DNA from 2 places in the Priestia sp. 10L35 genome. Region 1 is predicted to be linked to the other one. Evidence: riboswitches for the same ligand, from Rfam matches in the RefSeq annotation. Region 1 holds a riboswitch; the other holds the start of a gene.
The links. Region 1 has a riboswitch for ZMP and ZTP ahead of AC1DEF_RS19410 (APC family permease). Riboswitches for the same ligand answer to the same signal wherever they lie in the genome.
Positions count from the first base shown of each region.

Region 1 (8,899 bases):
ATGTCAGATAATGAATCGACATGGATTGTTGTATGCAAAACTATATACTGCGCAGTTAGTTCCACTACATCAGCAGCAATTTCAATGATGAGTCCAATCACTCCAATTACAATAGCACTATAGTTCATGCGGCTTACTTTAAAAACAAAAAATAAAAGTGCATACGTAAAGTAGAAGAAAAACGTAGGGTAATGCGTATGTGCAGAAGCCGCAAATTGAAAATGATCGAGCATGATATAATCGAGCATGATGCGAAAGAGAACGACACTTAAAGCGGTTAACAAGCCCCCGGCTAAAACGGTTTTTCGTTTTAAAAGCAACAGGAAAAAGAAAAATGTAGGAGCTCCAAATGTAATTCGAAATGTTTCATTTAACGGATAAAATTTTAACTCTCCCGCCAGCGGGACAGTAATGAGCATGAGCAATAAAATGTACGGATCTTTTCGAATGAAAGATTTAAAATTCAGATAATTCCACCTCCTGAAGTGATTCGTGAATTAGTATACATTGTGACAGCGTCCAGCACAATGGAGAAGAGTGCCAAAGATAAAAATATAATTACAAAAAGTTTTGTAGGTTTTTGTATGCTCTCGTAGGTTGCATTGTACATTAAAAACGAAAATGAAATCCCGTTTTATGAAAGCGCTTTAAAATAAAAAGTTAATTAAGTGATGAGGTGATTTTAATGAAAAGAGAAATTGAACAGGAAATGTCTTACTTACACGTCACTGCAAAAGAGCAGTTACATGAGTGGGTAGAGCAAATAAAAGAATTTTCTTCAGAAGGAAAAACGGCCGATTACATTCCAGCTCTGAAAGATATGGACTCGTCTCAATTAGGTATTTGTTTGATTGGTGCTGACGGAACTGTTATCCAGTCTGGAGACTATGAATCGGTATTTACTCTTCAAAGTATTTCTAAAGTCATTAGCTTTATAGCAGCTTGCTTATGCTGCGGCATTCCTTATGTGCTAGAGAGAGTGGATGTAGAGCCAACTGGAGATGCATTTAATTCTATTATAAGACTGGAAATGCATAAACCAGGAAAGCCGTTCAATCCTATGATTAACGCGGGTGCTTTAACGGTTTCATCTCTTTTATCTGGGGAGACGGCAAAAGAAAAATTAAGCTATTTGTTTGATGTGATAACAATGCTTACCGGGAAAACACCAATCATTAATGAAACGGTCTTTGAATCTGAATGGCAAACGTCTCATCGAAATCGTGCGCTTGCCTACTATTTAAAAGAAACGAACTACTTACAAGGAGAAGTAGAAGAGGTTCTAGAGGTTTACTTAAAGCAGTGCTCAATTGAAGTAACGACTGAAGATATTGCACTGATTGGATTAATTCTGTCATTAGATGGATATCATCCAGTGTTTCACAAACAAGTAATTCCAAAAGAAGTAGCTAAATTAACAAAAGCGCTCATGCTTACATGCGGTATGTATAATGCTTCAGGAAAGTTTGCGGCATTTGTTGGTATGCCAGCTAAAAGCGGTGTATCGGGAGGAATCATGTCATTGGTGCCACCTAATACGAAAAAGCAGTCTCCATTTCCAGACGGATGCGGTATCGGAATATACAGTCCAGCTATTGATGAGTACGGGAATAGCGTAAAAGGCGTTACGCTGCTAAAAAAAATCGCAAAAGAATGGGATTTGAGTATTTTTTAGTCTATTTCCGTACTCTTCATTCGCTTCAATAATATAAACACCAAGAGAAAAAACTTTCATGTTGTGCATTTGTTCTACCAAATTTTTTAATGAGGTGATAGGCATGCAACAAGCAGTCGAAAGTGTGATTAGCGTCATCAATGATTTTTTTTGGTCGAATTTATTAATTATTTTACTTGTATCAATTGGTATTTATTTTACGATTCGCTCTCGTTTTTTGCAGTTTCGCATGTTGAAAGAAATGGTCCTTGTTTTGAAAGAAGGACGAGCGGCTAAAGGTGGAGGAGTCTCTCCGTTTCAAGCTTTTTGCATAAGCATGGCAGCTCGAGTAGGAACGGGAAATATTACAGGGATAGCGATTGCTATTGCACTTGGTGGCCCGGGTGCTGTATTTTGGATGTGGATTATTGCCATTATCGGTTCAGTATCAAGTTTTGTAGAAAGTACACTCGCTCAAATTTATAAAGTAAAAGGATCAAACGGGTTTCGAGGAGGACCCGCTTATTATATGGAAAAAGGGTTAAATAAAAGGTGGATGGGCGGGCTATTTGCTGTACTCATTACACTATCATTTGGCCTAGTGTTTAACGCTGTGCAGTCTAATACGATTACGCTAGCATTTGAGAACTCTTTTGGAACGAGCCGCTTGTTGGTTGGGATTATTATGACAGTTATATTTGCGGTAATTATTTTTGGCGGAATCAAACGCATCGCCAAGATATCGGAATACATCGTGGTCGTATTAGCCGTTTTATACATTGGAATGGCTCTGTTCATTATCTTTAAAAATATCGATCAAATGCCTGCGGTTCTATCTCTAATTGTGAAAAATGCATTTGGATTTGAACAGGCGCTTGGGGGGTCAATTGGTGCAACGTTAATCAACGGAGTAAAGCGCGGACTGTTTTCCAATGAAGCAGGAATGGGAAGTGCTCCCAACGCCGCGGCAACTGCAGTGACGAGCCATCCAGTTAAACAAGGTCTTATCCAAGCATTTGGTGTCTTGACGGATACACTCGTGATTTGTACAAGCACAGCATTTATCGTTCTCTTATCCCCCGCCTATAAGCAGGGACTAAGCGGCATTGAACTAACGCAAGCTTCTCTTAGTACCCATATTGGCTCTTGGGCATCAGGGTTTTTAGCTATCATGGTATTTCTATTTGCTTTTAGTACGTTAATTGGCAATTATTATTATGGAGAAACGAATATTGAGTTTTTAAATTCAAATAAGTTGTGGCTTTGGTCTTATCGTGTAGGTGTTTTAGCGATGGTTATTTTTGGATCGATCGCTCAGCTTCAGCTTGTATGGAATTTGGCAGACTTATTTATGGGGATGATGGTAGTCGTGAACTTGATTGCTATTTTTCTATTATCGAAAGTGGCATTTTCCGCCTTGCATGACTATACTGAGCAAAAAAAGGAAGGGGAAAATCCAGTCTTTTATAGAGATGCGTTAGAAAACAATCAAAATATCGAATGTTGGGAAAGAGAATCTGCTCCGCCCCCTTCTGAAAAAGAGAATATTATCTAAAAAAAGTTCAGCCAATTGGCTGAACTTTTTTTATGCGTTTTTCTTTAATTCAGTTTGCGCAGTGCCTTTAGAAAACAATGTTTCTTTCACGCCGTTAGTTGCTACTTTTGTTTTGGCCGAAAAGATTGGATTTAAAATAACAACTACGAGTAAGTTAGATAATAATCCCCAGAATCCTTCATAAAGACCAAATGAATTTCCTGTGGCATGTACGGTAAACGTCACAACCAGCCCTACTACTAATCCAGCAATCGTACTTTCTTTCGATTGATTTCTCCAGAACAGACTGATAACGATAGCCGGGAAGATTTGTACCATACCGGATACCCCTAGTAACTGTAGGGAAACAAGTGCTTGAGGGAATAATAAACCGAATAAAAGTGCCAGTCCAATAACAACGAAAACCATAGAACGAGTAACCATTGTTAATGTTTTACCCTGTACATTTGGATTAATTAAATCTCTGAATATATTATTTGCAAATAAGTTAGACGCTCCGATAGCCATGATAGAACATGGAATTAATGAAGCAAGAGCAATCGTTGCATAAGCTAACCCTTGGCCAATGCCGCCATATGAATATTGAATTAAGGTTAATAATGCTAATCTAGGATCCGTTGTATCTTGAGGTAATACTTGATAAGCAATAAATCCTAAGAAGATGACTAGAATTAAAACAATATTGTAAAGCGGTAAGAAAATAGCATTTTTACGAAGCGAATCTGCACTTTTAGCAGTGAAAACACCTGTAGCAGCGTGGGCCCACATGAATAAAGCTAAAGCAGATACGAGTGATGCTGTAATAAACCATGGAATGCCTTTAGGTCCTTGTGTTGGGATCGTTAATAGCTGAGGTGAATCCTTTGCAACATTGTCGATCATGTTGCCCCAGCTTCCAAAATGCATAATTGGCAGAGAAACAACCATAAATAACATAATCGCCCATACTAAAATATCTTTAATAATTGCCGTATATGTGGGACCTTTAATTCCGCTGAAAAAGGTATAAAGAGCCACAAGAAAGAATGAAAGAATAACGACTGCTTTTACGTTAATGTAGCCAGTTCCTGCAACGCGAAGAGTATCTTGAATACCGCTAAGCTGAAGATCAATATATGGAATGAGCATCAATACACCTACTATAGCAATTAAAGAGGAGAGAAATTTACTGCTAAAACGTTCTCTGGCATAATCAGCAAGCGTAGTAAGTTTGTGCTTTTTAGCAACAGTCCAAAGCTTTGGAAGAAAAAAGTATGAAATTAAAAAGGCTAAAACAGAGTAAGGAATAGCAAAAAATGCGATGCTTCCCCCCTGATAAGCTGTACTTGTAAGACCTAGGAATGTATAAGCAGTATATAAATCTGCTCCTACTAAAAGCCAGACGAGCAGGCTTCCAAAACGTCTTCCACCTACAGCCCACTCTTCAACTGAGCTTCTAGATGATTTGTCACGTCCCGCTATAAAACCAATGGCGATAACGACAAGAACAATTGCTGATGTGATTAAAAGTGCGGTTAAATTTCCTTGCATTATTCAATGTCCCCCCAAGATTTTTGTAAACGATAAATGATAAATGTACACACAGGCGTTAAGAAGACCCATAAAAATAACCATAAATGCAAAAGAGGTAATCCAAAAATAATTGGATGAATGTTATTTACAAAAGGTAAAAAAACGAATTGAGCAATAAATGGAATGATGAATAAAATAAAAATTATGAATTTTCTGTTCAATTTTACTCCTCCTACTAAAAATTTATCTAACAATGTTCACTATGATAGCAAGTCTGACATGGTAAAGCAATAAGTTTTTTGAAAATTTCGTTATAATCTATGGAAATTTTTTTAGAAAAACAAAAAAGAGCTTATGGTGGGAGTATATTTGAAATGATTACGAAGGAAAAAAAGGGGGATAATCTAAGCGAAGTTGCTCTTGAAGCAAAAAGAGAACGGAAAAGAAGAAATTTAGTTTTGACCGGGAAGTTTTTATTATTTCGCTGAGATAAAGTATATTGCTATTGCATCATAAGAAAAGAATTTGTATGTTCAAATAGAGATTCATGGAAAGAATAAAACAGAGCAAATAAAAAAACTAGACAATAAGTGCTTGTCTAGTTCCACCACTCTGTCAGTGGTCCTTTGTCGCCATAAACAGGATCTGTTGTAGGAATAGGTACTTGTGCAATTTCATCAAATACGTGAGGGCGATCAGTTTGTTTTCCTGTTCTTAAATTGTAATCCATGCCCTCTGGATAAGCTCCAACCACTTTAAAATCAGCAGTTGACTGCAGACGCATATGCCCTGTTCCTGCAGGAAGTACGAGCACATCGCCAGCATGCACCACGATATTTTCCCCCATATGTCCACCTAGTTTTAAACGTGCAGATCCGCTAATTACACCTAGTGCTTCATGAGAATTACTGTGGTAATGGTGAAAATCATGTATGCCGCCTACCCAGCTGTTTTTCCAGTTGTGAGAATTAAAAATGCTCTCCACTTTCTCTTTCTTACTAATAAATACGTGTTCATACAACAAAACTGGAAGACGAGGGTGATTTGGAATGGTTCCGTCGTCATCAAAATAAAGAACTTTTACATTTGCATAATTCATAAGCATCCCTCTAACAATCTTTTTTCGTAATTTTCCCTGTTTTGTGCTTGCGTAAACAGAGAAGTTTGCTCGAAGTACTTCATTTGTTGCGAAGTGCATGATATGTAGGTTTTAACGTTTTCCTAAAAGAAGTCTCCCACTTCAAGCGTAGCTAAGCGGTGGGCAGTTCACTTTAGTATCTTTTCTTCATATTGTATATAAGTAAAGGGTCTAGTGCAAGAATTCTATGGATATATAGCTGTTAATTCTTATTATGTAAATGAATATTATATATTAATATAATTTTTAGAAGGTAATCTGCTCGTGGAGTAAAAGAATCAAACAACAAGAAAAGTTAGGATTTTAGTTGTTTTTGTAATTAAAAAGAGATTTTCAGAGGGTTTATTCATAATTTTACGAATAATTTATTATCTTTATAAAAGTAATGTAAACATTTTTGTGTATTGAGTAATAGAAATGAATGTTATATACTGATAAAAAATATATTCCTATATGTGACTGGCGCAACATGGATGACCATGGGGGAGCATATAGCGTATAAGCCGCGCGCCTGGGCAAACACTTGAGAGAATTCCGCAAGTGTTTTTTTTATTTTCCTAGGGAAGAGGAGTAGATTTGGATGAGCAATATGCAAAGGAAGATGGGAACATTTGCTTTAACCATGACAGGCATAGGTTCGATTATCGGTTCAGGGTGGCTGTTTGGAGCATGGAAAGCAGCTCAAATTGCGGGACCCGCGGCTATTTTTTCATGGGTTATTGGAATGGTGGTTATTTTGACCATTGCCCTATCATATGCTGAACTGGGCGCGATGTTTCCACAAGCAGGGGGGATGGTTAAATATCCTCAGTATTCACACGGATCATTTATTGGTTTTTTGGCTGCTTGGGCTAACTGGATTTCAATCGCTTCAACGATAACAGTGGAGGCTATTGCATCTGTGCAATATATGAGTACTTGGCCGTGGAAGTGGGCTCGCTGGACTCATGAATTGGTAGACAATGGAATTTTAACGTCCAAGGGGTTGGCAGTTGCGTCTTTGTTATTATTCGTTTACTTTTTTGTGAACTATTGGACGGTAAATCTCTTTGCGAAAGCAAACTCATTTATTACGATTGTTAAATTAATTATTCCTGGTTTAACGGCAGGGGCTTTATTTTTCGCTGGTTTTCATAGTGGAAACTTTTCAAGTGAGCATGGGGTTGCCCCTTATGGGTGGGCCAGTGTTTTAACGGCAGTGGCAACATCAGGTATTGTGTTTGCATTTAATGGGTTTCAAAGTCCTGTAAATATGGCAGGAGAAGCAAAATCACCTAATAAATCGATTCCGATAGCTGTAATTGGTTCAATTTTTATTGCAGGAATTGTATACATTATATTGCAAATTGTCTTTATCGGAGCAGTAAGTCCGTCATCAATTGCTGATGGATGGAATCACTTGAATTTTAATTCTCCTTTTGCTGATTTAGCGATTGCGCTTGGAATTAACTGGCTAACAATTGTGTTATACGCAGACGCATTTGTTTCTCCTTCCGGCACAGGTGCTACATATACGGCAACTACTTCTAGAATGTTATACGGGATGCAGCAAAATGGATACTTGCCAAAGATATTTGGTACTCTTCATCCACTTTACAATGTCCCGCGCCCAGCTATGTGGCTAAATTTAGCAGCTTGCTTCTTGTTTCTCTTTTTATTTAGAGGATGGGGTGTCTTAGCAGAAGTAATCTCAGTAGCGACGCTTATCTCTTATATTATGGGTCCTGTAGCGCTTATAACATTAAGAAAAACGGCTTCACACTTTTACCGTCCATTTTATTTAAAAGGGGCATCAGTTATTGCGCCATGCGGCTTCGTTTTTGCTTCCTTGACGCTTTACTGGGCAAGATGGCCGCTTACAGGTGAAGTGATCTTTATTATGGCAATTGGCCTGCCTGTTTATTTTTATTACCAAGCGAAAAATAAATGGGTGGGCTTTAAAAAAGAATTTTTAACCGGGGCTTGGATGCTTATCTATTTAGCGTGCATGATTTTTATTTCCTACATAGGAAGCGAAAAATTCGGAGGCAAAAATATTTTGCCTTTCGGATGGGATATGCTAGTGATTGCTTGCGTATCATTAGCTTTTTATTACTGGGGAATTAAAAGCGGCAAATCTAACCGATATATGAAAGAAGCTGAACAAATCAATCAAGAAAATTTTAAATCTAAATAAAAAAACACGAGCCCGTGCTCGTGTTTTTTTATTTAGGTCAGTGGAGAATTTAGACTTAGTTTTTATCAAAATATTGTAAAAAATATAGATTTTAAGGTTTAAGTATTTATATAGGGGGAACCTTTATTTGGGATAAAGTTCTAAAAAAACAAAATAAAGGGGATTGGGAAGCTGTGAAAAAAATGAATGTTTTGGCTTTGGCTTTTGTACTTATGCTAGTATTAGCGGCTTGCAACAGTTCTAAGGAAACGGGAGGATCCACTTCGGCTAAAAATAAGGCGATTGAAGCATCCATTGACAGCGCTTCTTACATTTTAGTAGATAGTGATGAAGGAGCTACAAGTGAAGAAAAAGGGCTGTTGAAAGTTGATTTAAAAGTGAAAAATGTATCCAAAAACAGTATATCTTTATCAGATTATGACGGTGTGTATTTATACGAAGGAGATGAACAGCTGTCTCCAAAAACTGGAGTGAACAGTCGTGAGCTTGGACTAGAAAGCAGTGCATCTGACAAGATTGGCGCTGGAAAGCAAAAAAAATTAACATTTGTCTTTGAAGTCAAAAAAGATAAAAAGTACAAAATTGGGCTTCAGCCAAAATCATCTGATTATGATGAAGAAATCGACGAAGTGACATTAACACTGGATACGAAAAAATACGCCAAAAGCTATAATAAGCTGCAAGACCCAGAAAAAGCTCTGCAAGCTTACACAGAAGTCCTTTACTTAAACAAAGAAAACGTAGACTATGATAAATATGTAACAGCAGATAAAACAGCTGTCATAGAAGAACAGAAAAAAGCGTTTAATGAGGAATTAAAAGGTGCGTTTTCTAACAGTTTAACCGACAAAGCAAAAAAAGATT
Region 1 covers NZ_JBFTKA010000005.1:227,692-236,590, reverse strand. Annotated here, with positions in the region: gene AC1DEF_RS19445 (ATP-binding protein) at 1-419, opposite strand, end outside; gene AC1DEF_RS19440 (glutaminase) at 686-1,675, shown strand; gene AC1DEF_RS19435 (alanine/glycine:cation symporter family protein) at 1,779-3,209, shown strand; gene AC1DEF_RS19430 (sodium:solute symporter family protein) at 3,240-4,739, opposite strand; gene AC1DEF_RS19425 (DUF3311 domain-containing protein) at 4,739-4,942, opposite strand; gene AC1DEF_RS19420 (hypothetical protein) at 5,042-5,209, shown strand; gene AC1DEF_RS19415 (cupin domain-containing protein) at 5,320-5,919, opposite strand; ZMP/ZTP riboswitch at 6,305-6,383, shown strand; gene AC1DEF_RS19410 (APC family permease) at 6,440-8,035, shown strand; gene AC1DEF_RS19405 (DUF5105 domain-containing protein) at 8,218-8,899, shown strand, end outside.

Region 2 (8,899 bases), on a different contig from region 1:
CTTACGAATTGGCCTTCTACGTGGATTGTCAGTATACTAAGTATGGCTATTTACCTTAATTTTTTCACGCATCATTTTATTTATGACTTCCGCTGGTTTTTAAAACTTTTTACTTTACTTATTTTTTATCGAACTTTTGTATATTTTACGGTTAACAAACGTACATATCGCATGCCTTTAGTATTGTCTTTTGTACTGATTGGCTTTTTCATTTGGATCGCTGAAAATATCGCAACATTTTTTGGAGCATGGCAGTATCCAGATCAACAGCAGCAGTGGACAATGGTTCATATAAGTAAAATTAGCTCTTGGCTTCTTCTTGTGATTGTTAGTTTCTTGATTGTTGCTTTACTAAAGCATTTAAAAGAAAATCAAAGCCAATTTAAACAAAGAAAGAAATTAAAAGAAATAAACGAAATATATGAAAGATAGAAACATAACTATGTACACGCTGTTAATATGAAGTGCAGAACCTTTGGAGGCTTATATGCAAGAATATATTTTTTATCTTCCCTATTTTAAATCAGCGGGGAAGACCATAGCAGTTACAAATGAAAATGGAGAAAACGTCGGACAGCTTAAGAGAATGCATAAAAATATGTGGACGAAAAGTATTGATTTTTTAACTCGTGATGGACTTCCTGTTTTAGATTCTATTTCTTGGTTTCCTATCTTCTCCTGCGGCTTAAAGGTACATTTACAAGTTCAATGGGAAGAAAGAACGGTGCTTATTGATCACGTGGAAAAACATCGGTGGGTGATAAAAGAAAATGGAAAAACAGTGGGGTATTTATTAGGTAAAGGAATAATTAAAAACGAAGGCAAACAAGAAATTAGATGGGGAAATAACGTCTACATGTTAAGCAGTCATGAAGCTGTAGAGGAAGCGTGTATTTTTAATCAAAAAAGAGAAAAAGTCGCAGAGTTTAAATCAGACCTTTTTCATTTTAAAGAAGGCAAACACTCAATAAGAGTAACAGAAGAACTGCCCGTACCCATTTTATCGCTTCTTACTATATAACTACTTTTATTATGCCATACATATAATCAGGCGCAGAATCATTCTGCGCCTGATTTTTATATCATGATTTTACAAATATCATTTGTGAATTCAACGGGATCACTAATAGATAAGCCTTCAATTAGAAGAGCTTGGTTATATAATAAATTTGTATAAAGGTCTAATTTCCCTTTATCATTTTCAAATGCATCTTTTAAAGAAGCGAATACATCATGATGTACGTTAATTTCTAACACTTTTTCTGCTTTTACATGCTGATTGTCAGGCATAGCACTTAAAATTTTCTCCATTTCAATCGTTACTTCACCATCAGCTGATAAGCACACGGGATGTGTTTTTAAACGTTTAGACGCGCGGACATCTCCTACTTTTCCCGCCAAAGCTTTCTTCATATAGTCAAATAGCTCTTTATTCTCTTTTTCCTCAGACTCATTGAGCTGTTCTTCTTCTGATTCAATCCCTAAGTCACTGCTTGAAACAGATTTAAATTCTTTTTCTTCATACGTCATTAACATTTTAATCGCAAATTCATCGATATCTTCTGTGAAATACAGAATTTCGTACCCTTTATCTGCAACCAATTCTGCTTGAGGAAGCTTTTCAATTCGGTCGTACGATTCGCCTGATGCATAATAGATATACTTTTGATCCTCAGGCATGCGCGATACATATTCGTCTAGTGTTACGAGCTTTTTCTCTGTAGAAGAATAGAATAAAAGCAGGTCTTTTAATACGTCTTTGTTGCTGCCAAAGTCACTGTAAACACCGTACTTCAGCTGGCGGCCAAATGATTCATAAAACTTCTCGTACTTTTCACGTTCGTTTTTAAGTAAGCTTTTTAATTCATTTTTGATTTTCTTGCCGATGTTTTTGGCAATCAGCTGAAGCTGTCGGTCTTGCTGCAAAATTTCACGTGAAATATTAAGAGATAAATCTTCAGAATCTACCATACCTTTTACAAAGCTAAAGTAATCCGGAAGAAGATCTGCACATTTATTCATAATTAAGACGCCGTTTGAGTAGAGTTCAAGTCCTTTTTCAAATTCTTTTGAGTAGTAATCAAACGGACTATTTTCTGGAATAAATAAAATAGCATTGTAGCGAATCGTTCCATCCACATTAATATGAAGGTGAGTGAGCGGTTTATCAAATCCGTAGCGCTTTTCTGAATAAAACTGCTCATAGTCTTCTGAAGTCAATTCGTTTTTATTTTTCTTCCAGATCGGTACCATACTGTTGATAACTTGCTCTTCTGTATAATCTTCTAGCTCGTTATCAGAACCTTCTTTAGGACGTTTTTCCGTTATGTCCATTTTAATTGGGTAGCGGATAAAGTCTGAATACTTTTTAATAATCTCTTTTAAACGATAATCTTCTAGATACTCATCATATGTTTCATCTTCTGTATTTTCTTTAATTTTTAAAATAATTTGAGTCCCAACCGTTTCTTTTTCGCACCGCTCGATTGTATAACCATCAGCACCAGTAGATTCCCATTTATAGGCTTCATCGTTGCCTAACGCTTTACTAATCACGGTCACGACATCTGCCACCATGAACGCTGCGTAAAACCCAACGCCGAATTGGCCGATAATTGTGTGCCCGTCCTTTGTTTCATTTTCGTTTTTAAACGCAAGGGAACCGCTTCGCGCAATTGTGCCCAAGCTGCTTTCAAGCTCTTCTTGCGTCATGCCAATTCCAGTATCCGTAATGGTTAAGGTACGGTTAGTTTTATCTGGTGTTACTTTTATGTAATAGCTTTCTTTGTTAAAACGCAAGGAGTCGTCTGTTAAGGCTTTGTAATAAATTTTATCGATTGCATCACTTGAATTTGATAGAAGTTCTCTCAAAAATACTTCTTTTTGAGAATAGATGGAATTAATCATCATCTCTAATAATCGCTTTGATTCGGCTTTGAATTCTTTTTTTGACATAAGAAATTCTCCTTTCCAAATAGGGCTTATAAAACAATTAGCACTTGAGTTGATAGAGTGCTAATCACTCTTCTTATTTAACATGTATTAGGGTATTTGTCAATATATTAGGAGATTCGCTAAAGAGATTAAAAATTAGACTGAAAAAAGCAAACTTTTAAAAAAAGGTTGAACGTTCTGAAAGAGTTTGCTAGAATATACTTAATTTCAAAGACTATATGTGACTGGCGAAACGCGGATAACCGTGAGGAAGCATATAGTGACGTAGCCGTTCGCCTGGGCAGAGGTAAGGGATTAATACATATCTCTTACCTCTTTCTGTTTAGGGGGAGAGGATATAGAAGTTATCACATATGTAGGCTAAAAAACCAGACTTTTTAAAAAATTAAAAATGAAGTTCCTTTATCCAAAGGTAAAAACATGTAAAACTACGATGATAATCAGAGGAGAGTACAAAATGAGCACATTAACATTAAAAAAAGTACAAACAATCAAAACATTAAACAACATTGCACAAAAAGGTCTAAATGTTTTTAATCAAGAAGGTTATCAAATTGACAACGACAGCGAAAATCCAGATGCGATTGTCGTGCGTAGCTTTAACATGCACAGCATGGCATTTGACCAAAATTTAAAAGCTATTGCACGAGCTGGAGCAGGGGTTAATAATATACCGGTGGACGCTTGCACGGAGCAAGGTATCGTTGTATTTAATACGCCAGGAGCTAATGCAAACGCAGTAAAAGAAATGGTTTTAACTACAATTATGGCTTCTTCTCGTAACTTATTTGCTGGAGTTGAATGGACAAAAGGATTGGATGGCCAAGGTGATCAAATTCCTAAGTTAGTTGAAGCAGGTAAAAAACAGTTTGTTGGAAAAGAAATCAAAGGTAAAACGTTAGGCGTTATTGGTTTAGGTGCAATTGGTGCTCTTGTAGCAAACGATGCGCTTGATTTAGATATGGACGTAATTGGTTTTGATCCATTCATTTCTGTTAATACAGCTTGGAATTTGTCTCGCAACGTACAGCGTGCAATGTCTCTAGAAGAACTATTTGCAGCATCTGACTATATTACGGTTCACGTTCCATTAACGGACGATACAAAAGGTGTTTTCAATAAAGAAACGTTTAGCATCATGAAACCGGATGTTCATATTTTGAACTTCTCACGCGGTGAGCTTGTAAACGAAGAAGATATGAAAGCTGCTCTTGAAAGTGGAAAAGTTGGAAGATACATTACAGATTTCCCAAATCAAAATGTCTTGAACATGAAAAATGTTGTGCCAATTCCTCACCTAGGGGCATCAACTCAAGAATCAGAAGAAAACTGTGCGGTAATGGCAGCACGTCAAGTGAAAAATTTCTTAGAAACAGGAAACGTTAAAAACTCAGTGAATTTCCCGAATGCATCTCTTCCTTACACTGGGAAAAAACGCGTAGCTGCTTTCCATCATAATGTGCCGAATATGGTAGGACAACTTACGCAAGTATTCTCAAACTACAATTTAAACATCGCAGATATGGTGAACAGAAGCCGCGGTGAATATGCGTATACAATGATCGATATTGACAATCAAGTAAGTGACGAGATTGTGCCTGAGCTAGAAGAAAAAATCGGTCAAATTGAAGGAATTATTACAAGTCGTATTATCTAATTTGGTTCCCGTCATATTTTAGTGTTACAGCCCTAACTTAGAAAAGTTAGGGCTGTTTTTACATGGTGTTTACCTCATATCAATTCCTTCATTCTCATAGCATATAGAAATACCTTTAAAGAGGTGAACGTTTTGTCCGGAGAACTGATAGGAATTTTGATAGGGTCGCTCATCGCGCTGGCAGGAACATTCATTACGTCTGTCGTAGCTATAGTGATGTCGAAAGAGCAATACAAACAAGAGATTCGCAAAGCATTTATCCAAAAGAAAGTTGATGCCTATACCCATGTGTGTCAAGTTATTCTAGCTATAAAAAACGATTTACTTACAAAAACTGTTTCTTCAGCCAGCTTAAACTGGACGGCTCAATCTATTAACAAACTAGCAGATGTGTGTATTACGGAAGGGCTATGGATCGATGAAGAAGACAGCAAAAAGCTGGAGGTTCTGCAGAAGCAGCTTTCAAAATTTGTATTTGATGAAATAGAACTGTCTAAACATGATATTCTCACAGCCTGTTATGAAATTGTTGAATATTGTGAAAAAAAGGTAAGGATTCTTCATTCTATGACTACAAAAGAATAGGTGATTACTACTTTAAGAAGTGATAGTAGAAGTATTAAAAAAGCATCGGTCTTAACGATTGTATAAGAAGTGTATGAGCTATTTCATATTTCATACAGTTCTTAACAAACAGTAAGTGTTTATGAAAAGAACTTTGCAGCAGCATACAAAGTTCTTTTTTTATAGCTTGCGTTTTTTCGTTTGATTGTGGATATCACCCAAGAAAAACAAAGCAAGCAAAAGGATAATTCTAACTACACAAGCCATTTGAATGGTATTTAAGGATGTTGATAACTAAGGGATTAAAGCGATAATACATAAAACTAAGCTACCTAGTACAATAGCAAAACGAATAACGAATAACAAAGACGACTGTTATAGAACGAATGCCACATACAGCTGATATACTAATCACTTCTTTGTAGAATGAAATAACTTTTTTGTCCAGGGGATAAGCATGCTTAACATCTCACGTTAATGTCTACATTCACATTATCTTAAGTTTCAATTCATACTGGCTTCATATAAATTAATCATACTGAATGTATTAATGAAAGATATGAGGTGGAACAATGTTAAAAAAGCTTGTTAAACTATTTACACAAGAAACCGAGATATCTAAAGATAAAGAAGTAGATCTCCACGAAGAGAACGATTTTAACGAAGTTTGTGATGATCATTTCATTATAGATGAGTATTAGAAACCCTATAAAATGCTGCGAAATTTAAAGAATTGATTGAGTATATCCGTATAACCAGTAATTGCACAAGGGTCGTAAAGGTATACTTTTACGGCCGATTAATATTGATGAATTGCTTTTTATATGAAACAATGTGAAAAAAATGGGCATCCTAGAAGCAAAAGGAGGGGATAGAATGGGCAAAGAACCAAATGATGAAACAAGTGAAGGGCTGAATCAGCTTTTTGAAATCATCAATGCAAAAGGCGACGAGGGTGAACTTAGAGAAATTGTCAGCAGGAGCAGTGAAAAGAATAATCATAAAAATCATGAGGATCAATCGTAAAAAGAAAATAAAAAACCTCTTCATGGAAATCATGAAGAGGTCAGATGAAATAGTATTGCAACCATTCCATCCTGCAGAGTTTTAAAGCGTTTTAAACTCTTGATACGACTGGTTTTATGGAACTGATGGGATTCGAACCCACGACCCCTTGTCTGCCAGACAAGTATTCTCCCACTGAACTACAGTCCCGATTATGTAGAGCCTTTATTGCGTGTTGACTCTACTATATTTTAATACGTATGCAGCGCGTTCGCAATAGTTATTTTCAGTGTTTTCTAATTTCTTCATATGAATATTAACTTCTAAAAAAATCGTTTACTTCTTGTTTATACGTATAAAAAAAACTTGGGATTTGGCTTGGTTCCAATCCTTGTGCAGCGTATTTGCTGATGGATTCGTAGTACCATTTCTGCTTTTCGAATCCTCTTTTAAAGCTATTCCAAATCGTATCTCCTTGCTGATCGTAGCTTTCTTTTAAAGACCGTAAATTGTCTAATTTATCTGCTACAATTAAAGATTTCACTTCAAGAGAACCAGTTTTCACAATTTGAATTGTGTGCTGTTTACGTTCTTCCCAGCTTTTTGATTTGTTTTCTGTATGAGCTTCAACAATCCCCGCTACCTCTAAACCAAATCTTTGTACAATTTCTTCGAGTGTTACACTTGTATCTTCTACAGCATCATGCAGATAAGCTGCTGCAATTACTTCTTCACTAAAACCTGCTTTTTCTAAAATAGTACCTACGTTAATAGGATGAACAATATAAGGTGTATCGGACAGCTTGCGCATTTGGCCGCTATGAGCGTGTTCTGCATATCTACGTGCTTCTTTTATTAAAGACATCATATTCCTCCACTTTTTATTCAGTATATCTTCATATTATTAGTATAAACGAATATAGCTCTCCTCACTTTATAAAATTGCACAAATTCATTTCTTATAATAAGGGAAGGCTACCAAGATCCCTTCTTAGTGTAGTTTTTTTATAAAGCCTAATATCTATTTAATAGGCCTGTATCAGTTGCCATTTCCTTTTTTATTCATAGTTTGTATGAAGGAGTGATAGCAATGCAAAACCGTAATAATCAAAATATTAAGGTCATTGATGTTTCTCATCACAACGGAACAATTGATTGGGCAAAAGTGGCGTCGGATGGTGTAAAAGGCGCGTATATTAAATTAACAGAAGGTACAACCTTCTTAGATAAAAAATCATATGATAATTATATAGGTGCAAAAAATGCAGGTCTACGTGTAGGCTTTTATCACTTTGCTCATGCTGATAATGATCCCATTGCAGAAGTTAATTTCTTTTTAAATAAATTAGGCAGCATGAAGGTTGATTTGCCTCATTGCTTAGATTTGGAAGAGAATAAAGGGAAAACAAAAGCGCAGGTCACAGCCTTTGCAGTCAGATGGATGGAGTATATTGAAAGGAAAACAAGCATTACGCCTATTCTTTACACGGGGTATAGTTTTATTAAATCCAATTTTACAAGCGCCGTGGCAAGATATCCGCTATGGATAGCTCGTTACAGTGGAAGTAACCGTTCTAAGGGATTCGTTAACCCAGGTGATACGGCGATTTGGGATAGATGGTCTATGTTTCAATATACAGATCAAGGAAAAGTAAACGGGATTAAAGGCAATGTTGATATCAATGAAATGGATCTGGATTTCTTTAATAGTATTAATACAGGCGTGACGGTGGTGGAAAATAATAAGCCATCAGCACAATTGCAGCAAGGTGATAGCGGACTAGCTGTAAAAGAACTGCAGCAAAACTTAATTAGATTAGGATTTGAACTTTCCCAGCAAGGAACCGATGGTCAATATGGCAGCGAAACTGTTGCAGCTGTTAAAGCTCTTCAAGAAAAGTATGGATTAACGTCAACTGGAAAAGCTGATGAGACAACATTAGCTAAAATGATGGAATTGCTTAAGGGTGTAAGTAATCCTGTCGAAGAATCATTACCAAAGGTTACTTCACTCGGAGATAAATATTCTTTTCAAGTAAAAGCGAAGAAGGATATTGGAGTCTACAAATATGCGAATGTAACAGAGAATTTTAGAACTATAAAAAAAGGCACAGTATTTAGCGTATATGGGTATACCAATGCAGCATGGGCTATTCCAGGCGGATTTGTGCAAATGAAAGACGTAGAACCTATCCCAATTACAATTAAAACAGGCGGATTAAGTAAAGACATGGAAACAGAGTTTCGTGCTTTCTTAAAAAATGAAGGAATCGACAGTGAATTACACGTACATGCAATAGGTAATCCGTCCGCTGAACTTACCGCAGCTGGGCTGGATTTTGTAAAAGTTAAACAGTTTTTAGATAAAAAAGGCTGGTACTACAAGCAATAAACTCCCGCTCCGAAAAGCGGGGGTTTATTTTGGTATTTTGTAAAAAAAGAATAGCAGAGATGAATTAAGTAATTAAAATATGTTCTAAATAACAAATTAGGTGGTAACAAAAAAGTTTCTATGTATAGTTCACCTCTAACAGTCATATTTTTAGTCAACGGCTCATGGAGGGTGAATGAATATGAAAAATACGCAGATTCGAATTGAAACACTATCCTATCACTATGAAAGTATTATGGTGAATGATGAAGTAGAGCGTGCGATAAAAAGTATCGAAGTGACGTATCGAGCATATAAACATAACCACGTTTTAAACGGACATGTAG
Region 2 covers NZ_JBFTKA010000002.1:352,078-360,976, reverse strand. Annotated here, with positions in the region: gene AC1DEF_RS07840 (DUF817 domain-containing protein) at 1-432, shown strand, start outside; gene AC1DEF_RS07835 (tubby C-terminal domain-like protein) at 488-1,021, shown strand; gene htpG (molecular chaperone HtpG) at 1,078-2,955, opposite strand; ZMP/ZTP riboswitch at 3,166-3,244, shown strand; gene AC1DEF_RS07825 (phosphoglycerate dehydrogenase) at 3,413-4,612, shown strand; gene AC1DEF_RS07820 (hypothetical protein) at 4,745-5,197, shown strand; gene AC1DEF_RS07815 (hypothetical protein) at 6,053-6,202, shown strand; tRNA gene AC1DEF_RS07810 (tRNA-Ala) at 6,320-6,391, opposite strand; gene AC1DEF_RS07805 (HD domain-containing protein) at 6,498-7,046, opposite strand; gene AC1DEF_RS07800 (GH25 family lysozyme) at 7,272-8,573, shown strand; gene AC1DEF_RS07795 (hypothetical protein) at 8,755-8,899, shown strand, end outside.
Region 2: another riboswitch for ZMP and ZTP. It lies ahead of AC1DEF_RS07825 (phosphoglycerate dehydrogenase); the one in region 1 lies ahead of AC1DEF_RS19410 (APC family permease).